3 regions of the Pseudoflavonifractor hominis genome follow, and region 2 is predicted to be linked to each of the others. Evidence: predicted binding sites of a transcription regulator. Region 2 holds the regulator's gene; each other region holds the start of a gene.
What was found. The regulator LexA, encoded in region 2, represses DNA repair genes until DNA is damaged. The targets are predictions, from matches to a motif close to CNAACANNTGTTNG.

Region 1 (2,263 bases), on a different contig from region 2:
TATTTTACACCCCGAAATTGTCTCTGTCAAGCCCCTCTTTTTCTCTTTTTTGCCCCCATTTCTCCATAATTCGGTATTTATTGGTATGTTTTTGGGAAAGTGTCCCGTTCCTTTGTCACTTTAACGCATAACACTCCTGTTCTGTATCGGTTTTTTAGATATGTTGTCCATCCACAGCGGACGGTCCGTGCTCCCGGCGGCAGAAATATCCCTGGGGCCGGGAACACACGGGACATCGGGCCGGGGCCCCCCGGCTCCACAGGACATGGCCGCACTCCAGACAGACCCACTCTACCGGTTCCTCTGCCACAAAGAGGCATCCGTCCTCCAGCGCCTGGGCCAGACGGTCAAAGGTCTCCCCGTGGAGGCCCTCCGCCCCCGCCACGGCGGCAAAGAGGGCCCCCGCCTCCGGACAGCCCTCCCTCCGGGCCGCCTCGGCCCACCGGGTATAGGGGCGCTGAAATTCCTCCCGCTCACTCTGCCCCGCCTCCCGGAGCATAGCCGAAATCCCCCCGCCTCCACTTACAGCACAGCAGCCCTCCAGCGGCAGGATCTGCCCGGCACAGGGGGCCAGGAGACGGTAAAAGGCCCTGGCATGGACCTCCTCCTGGGCGGCTGCAGCGGCAAAGCTCCGCCGTACCACCTCCAGACCTCCCTGCTCGGCCTGAAGGGCGGCAAAGGCATAGCGGCTGTGGGCCTGACTCTCCATAAAAAAGGCCTGCATCAGATGATGCCTGGTCTCACTGTCTGTCCATTCCATGGTAATCACTCCTTGTTTTAGGCTGCCTCCAGTATCCCCCTTGCCTCCACCCCTTATACCCCCATGCACACCATGTTTTTCCATTGACAAAACATCTGTTCGATGCTAATATGTTCGTACATCAGTTCTATTTTGGAGGGATTCCTGTGGAGCTTATGGACAAACTGACCATCCTGGCCGATGCGGCCAAATATGACGCCGCCTGCACCTCCAGCGGGCTGAGCCGGGGCGGCCGCCCCGGGAAGCTGGGCAGTACCATGGCGTCGGGCTGCTGTCACTCTTTTTCGGCGGACGGACGGTGTATCTCCCTGCTCAAGGTGCTCCTGACCAATGTCTGCGCCTACGACTGTCAATACTGCGTGAACCGCCGCTCCAACGACGTGCCCCGGGCCTCCTTTACGCCCCGGGAGCTGTGCGAGCTCACCATAGGCTTTTACCGGCGCAACTACATTGAGGGGCTCTTTCTCTCCTCGGCCGTGCTCCGGGATGCGGACTATACCACCGAGCGCATGATCGAGACCCTTACCCTGCTGCGGCGGGAGTACGGCTTTGGCGGATATATCCATGCAAAGGCCATTCCGGGGGCCGACCCTCTGCTCACCCACCGGCTGGGCCTGCTCTCCGACCGGCTCAGTGTGAACATTGAGCTTCCCTCTGAGCAGAGTCTGGCCCTTTTGGCCCCGGACAAGGCCAAGACGGCCATCCTCTCCCCCATGGCCCAGATCCGGGATTCCATCGCCCACTCCCGCCAGGAGCTGACGCAGTACCGGGGTGCGCCCCGGTTTGCCCCGGCCGGCCAGTCCACTCAGATGATCATCGGCGCCACCCCGGAGAGCGACCGGCACATCCTCTCCCTCACTCAGGGGCTGTACGACCGCTATCAGCTCAAGCGGGTCTTTTACTCGGCCTATATGCCTGTGTCCAACAGCCGCCTTCTCCCCGCTCCCCAGAGCTTTCGCCCGCCCCTGCTGCGGGAACACCGGCTCTACCAGGCCGACTGGCTGCTGCGCTTCTATCACTTCCGGGCGGAGGAGCTGCTGGACGAGTCTCATCCTAATCTGGACCCCAGAGTGGACCCCAAGTGTACCTGGGCCCTGCGGCACATGGACTTTTTTCCGGTGGAGGTCCGCACCGCCGACTATGAGGCCCTCCTCCGGGTGCCCGGAGTGGGCGTGAAGAGCGCCCGGCGGATCCTGACCGCCCGGCGGGCAGGCCCCCTCTCCTTTGAAGGCCTGAAGCGGCTGGGCGTAGTGCTGAAGCGGGCCCAGTATTTCCTCACCTGCGGGGGAAAGATGCTGGACGGACTGCGGGTGCGGCCCGACCGGATCCTGGGCCATCTGGCCGCCCAGGAGCGCCCGATGCTGCTCCAGACCATGCCGGAGCAGCTCTCCCTCTTCGACCCTGTCACGTGATCTCTGGAGGTGTATGTCATGTCCTGGACTCAGGTATCCTATACCTATGACGGCAGCTTTTCCGGCTTCCTGACCTGTGTCTATGAGAGCT
Region 2 (2,263 bases):
TATGGAAGCAGTTTTCGAAACATACCTTCTTGTTCCATCCTTTCCTAACAGAAGTCATCCGGGCCTTGAAAATCACTGCCGCGGAGGTTGCGGAGCATCCGGCGGTGGTAGCTGTTGAGCTGCTCCTGTTCTTCGGGGGAGAACCCGTCGAACATCTGCTCATCCACCTGCCCCAGGATCGTAAAGCACTGCTCAACGGCCCGGCTCCCCTTTGGGGTGATCGCGATCCGCTTGCACCGCTGGTCGGAGGGGTCTCCCCTCTTTTCCACATATCCGCTCCGCTCCAGGGATTTGAGGGACATGGCCACGGTGGCCGGCGTGACGTGCAGGGCATCGGCCAATTCTTTCTGAGAGGCCAGCTTCCCCTGCTCGCTCCAGTGGCGGATCAGAAAGAGCATGGGAGGAGAACCCAGATCCTCCAGACCGCCGGCGTTGAGCTGTGCCTGAGCCCGTTTCTGATGGGCCCGGTGCAGGGCGTGAAACAGGATACCAGGCATTTTACAGTTGGGTTTCAATCGAGATCACCTCCCGTCCGGTGAAAGAGTCCCAGATCATCAGCATACTAATGATTAGGGGGCTTACTTATTTTACGGAGGCAAAATCGATTTGTCAACCAAAAAATTGTAAAAATTTTATGACAACCAAAGGGCTGCCCAAACCGAGACGCTTAGAACGCACGTTTGCGTTTTGGGTGGGGGTATGATAAAATAGCACCAGATAAGGATTTAGGTTCTCCCCGCATCGGTGCGGGGAGCAGTCGAATAGAACAGGAGGGACCTGCCATGAAGGCGCTTTCCCCCAAGCAACAGCAGATTTATGAATTTATCATCGCCTTCCAGGCCGAGCACGGGTATCCCCCGTCGGTGCGGGAGATCGGCGAAGAAGTGGGACTCAAGTCCCCCTCCACCGTCCACTTCCACCTGAAAGGACTGGAAGGGGCGGGACTCATCACGAAGGCCGAGGGCAAGACCCGGGCCATCACCGTGGTGGGCGCGCCCGCCCATCCGGTCCTGGAGGAGCTGGATCCCCGGCCCGACCGGGTGCCCGTGGTGGGCAATGTGGCGGCCGGCGCGCCCATTCTGGCCGAGGAGTGCGTGGAGGATTATCTCACCTTTGATACCGGCGGCCGCGCCGGGGAGTATTTTGCCCTGCGGGTGCGGGGAGAATCCATGCTCCGTGCGGGCATCCTCCCCGGGGACCTGGTGGTGGTCCACCGGCAGCAGGAGTGCCGCAGCGGCGAGATCGTGGTGGCCCTCTTTGAGGATGAGGCCACGGTCAAGACCCTCCGCCGGAAGGATGGAAAGACCTGGCTCATGCCGGAGAACCCGGACTACGAGCCCATTGATGGCACCTTTGCCCAGATCCTGGGGAAAGTAGTGGCCGTGGTGCGGCGGTATTAAGCCATGGAATTCCTGGTGTTTGATACGCCGTTGGGGCAGATGGCCCTGGCGGAGGAGAGCGGCGCGCTGACTCGCCTCTTCCTCCCCGGAGAGGGGATCCCGCGCCTGGTCAGCCGGGAGACGCCCCTGCTCTCGAAGGGCCGTGACGAGATCCTGGCCTATCTGCGGGGGGAGCGGCGCTCCTTTGACCTGCCCCTGGACCCCATGGGAACCCCCTTTCAGCAGGCCGTCTGGGCCGAGCTGAGGCGCATCCCCTACGGCGAGACCCGCTCCTATGCCCAGGTGGCCGCCGGGATCGGAAAGCCCAAGGCGGTGCGGGCCGTAGGGCAGGCCAATCACCGCAATCCCCTGCCCATTTTCATCCCCTGCCACCGAGTAATCGGCGCATCGGGGAAGCTCACCGGCTACGGCGGGGGGCTGGACCTGAAAGAAAAACTACTGGAACTGGAGGGAGCACGATGAAACGTCTGCTGGAAGCCGGAAATGCCTGTATTGCCGAGATGGACTGGAGAGACATGGCCCTGGTCAAGTTCTGCCTGTGCGCCATGGGAATGCTGCTGGGCCTGGCCGTTCCCAAGCGGGGGCGCAAGTGGGCCGCGCTGGGGGCGGCGGTCCTCTTTGTGGCCGCCTATATTCCCCTGGTGCTGCGTTTTCTGCCCCACCTGGGCCGTGCCCTGAGCGGGCGGGAGGACTGATCTTTGAAACTGATTTCCTGGAACGTCAACGGACTGCGCGCCTGCCTGGGCAAGGGCTTTCTGGACTTTTTCCACCAGGCGGACGCGGATGTGGTCTGCCTGCAGGAGACCAAGCTCCAGCCCCATCAGATTGAACTGGAGCTGCCGGGCTATCATCAGTACTGGAAC
Region 3 (2,263 bases), on a different contig from region 2:
GAGCGGAGCTCCTCCCAGCCCACCAGATTGTGGGGGAAGGTGATGCCGTTGCCCACTGACTTGGGGGGCGGCATATCCCGCAGCGGGACCACGGGACTGTGCTCCCGGCCGCTGGCATAGGCGTGAAGGGTCACGCCCTGACGGCCCAGGACTCGCACCAGAGCCTCCCGGTCAAATTGGGCCAGATCCCCGATGGTGTGTACGCCGTACTGCTCCAGGGTCCGGGCGGCGGCCCGGCCCACAAAGATGAGATCGGTGACCGGGAGGGGCCAGAGCAGCGTGCGGAAATTTTCGGGGGAGATGACGGTGGTGGCGTCCGGTTTCCGGTAGTCGCTCCCCATTTTGGCAAAGATCTTGTTGAAGGAGACCCCTGCCGAGAGGGTGAGCCCGGTCTCCCGGCGGACCACGGAGCGGATCTCATCGGCCACCGCCTTTCCGTCGCCGCCAAAGAGGTGGAGGGAGCCCGTCATGTCCAGCCAGCTCTCGTCAATGCTGAAGGGTTCCACCAGATCGGTATAGCGCTCATAGATGGCGTTGACGGCCCGGGAAAAGTGCCGGTATTTTTCCCGGTGGGCGGGGAGGAGGATGAGCTGGGGACATTTGCGCCTGGCCTGCCAGATGGTCTCGGCGGTCCGGACCTGGAAGCGCTTGGCGGGCTCATTTTTGGCCAGGATGATTCCGTGGCGGCTCTCCGGATCGCCGCAGACGGCCACCGGTTTTTCCCGGAGCTCCGGGTGGTCCAGAAGCTCCACCGAGGCGTAGAAGCTATTGAGATCACAGTGCAGAATGACCCGGTCCATGGCGCTCCCCCCTTGTTGTTCTGGATTCTATTATAAGAGATTCCGTGTCCTATGTCAAACGAATGTTCTATAACAAAAAAAGAGACGCCGGTCCCTTTTTAGGGGGACCGGCGTCTGGATCTTAGAACTGGTTGTAGTGGGCCCGCTCCTCAAAGGACTTGCGGGGCTTGGGCTCACCCCCCTCGGCGGGAACGCCCAGGGGGAGAATGGTACGCACCGTTTTTCCCTCGGGAACGTGGAGGAGGGAAGCGATGGCCGCACAGGCGGCGGGGGCCTTGGTCATGCCGTCCATCCAGACGGTGGCATAGCCCAGGGCGGTGGCGGCCAGGAGCATATTCTCCACGGAGGCGGCATAATCCTCCACCTCGAAGGCCATACCGCAGGGGGCCACCACGTGCTCACTCAGCACCACCAGGATGACGGGAGCCGTCTGGGTGGCGGGGGTGGAGAGGACCTCGGAGATGCGCTTGCGCAGGTCGGGATCGGTGACCACCACGAAGGACGTGGTCTGGCAATTCTGACCGGAGGGGGCCTGAATACCGGCCTCTACGATCTTGCGGACATCGGCGTCTGGCACGGGCTGGTCCAAAAAGGGCGTCCGGTGGCTGTAACGCTTGGCAACAGTTTCAAAGAATTCCATACAATCACCTCATGACAGAAGCGGCAGTGCCGCATTTAGATACATCCATTTTATACCTTTTTTCTGCAAAATGCAAATAAAAATCTCGGAGGGCCCGGTAAAACCGGACCCTCCGTCTGCTCAGCTATTGAGATACTGCTTCACCAGCTCCTGAAGAAGCTCGTCCCGATCCAGCTTGCGGATCAGCGCACGGGCATTGTTATAGTTGGTGATATAAGTGGGATCTTCCGAGAGGATGTAACCCACGATCTGATTGATGGGGTTATACCCTTTTTCCTGCAGAGAATTATAGACAGAGGTCAGAATGTCCTTGATCTCCTGATCCTTCTCATAATTGAGACTGAATCTGCGTGTATAATCCGTATGCATGACAATCACACCTCCTTATGCTTCTGTCCCCTATTTTAACTGAAAAAACGCGGAGTGTAAAGGGGCCAGACCAAAATTCACGAAACATTAAGAAGTAGTTTGTGGAATAGAAGGCGGTTTATTCTGTTCAGCGGAGCACGGCGCCCAGCTCGGTTTCCAGGGCCTTCAGGATGGCGGCCACATCGGCGTCGGCCTCCTCGGCGGTGAGGGAGCGGTCATCGGCACGGAGGACCAGGCTGAAGGCCACCGATTTCTTGCCCTCGTCTACGCCCTTGCCGCGGTAGATATCAAAGAGGGTGACCTCCTTGAGCAGACCCTTGGCGCCCCGACGGATGGAATCTTCCAGCGCGCCTACGGTGACGGCCTCGTCGCACACCACGGCGATGTCACGGGTGACGGCGGGGAACTTGGGCAGAGGCACATACTGGGGATCGGCCCCCTTGGCGGCAAAGAG

Region 1: the regulator LexA is predicted to act here: its motif matches at 849-862, upstream of H8S34_RS11185 (putative DNA modification/repair radical SAM protein).
Region 3: the regulator LexA is predicted to act here: its motif matches at 856-869, upstream of dinB (DNA polymerase IV).

What each region holds. Positions count from the first base shown of each region.
Region 1 is NZ_JACOPR010000007.1:28,343-30,605, forward strand. It holds gene H8S34_RS11180 (rubrerythrin family protein) at 155-760, opposite strand; gene H8S34_RS11185 (putative DNA modification/repair radical SAM protein) at 907-2,172, shown strand; gene H8S34_RS11190 (TIGR03915 family putative DNA repair protein) at 2,191-2,263, shown strand, end outside.
Region 2 is NZ_JACOPR010000002.1:423,590-425,852, reverse strand. It holds gene H8S34_RS04815 (ABC transporter ATP-binding protein) at 1-23, opposite strand, end outside; gene H8S34_RS04810 (MarR family winged helix-turn-helix transcriptional regulator) at 45-515, opposite strand; gene lexA (transcriptional repressor LexA) at 783-1,400, shown strand; gene H8S34_RS04800 (methylated-DNA--[protein]-cysteine S-methyltransferase) at 1,404-1,862, shown strand; gene H8S34_RS04795 (permease of phosphate ABC transporter) at 1,859-2,095, shown strand; gene H8S34_RS04790 (exodeoxyribonuclease III) at 2,099-2,263, shown strand, end outside.
Region 3 is NZ_JACOPR010000001.1:100,800-103,062, reverse strand. It holds gene dinB (DNA polymerase IV) at 1-800, opposite strand, end outside; gene H8S34_RS00505 (nitroreductase family protein) at 922-1,440, opposite strand; gene H8S34_RS00500 (IreB family regulatory phosphoprotein) at 1,561-1,809, opposite strand; gene pheT (phenylalanine--tRNA ligase subunit beta) at 1,937-2,263, opposite strand, start outside.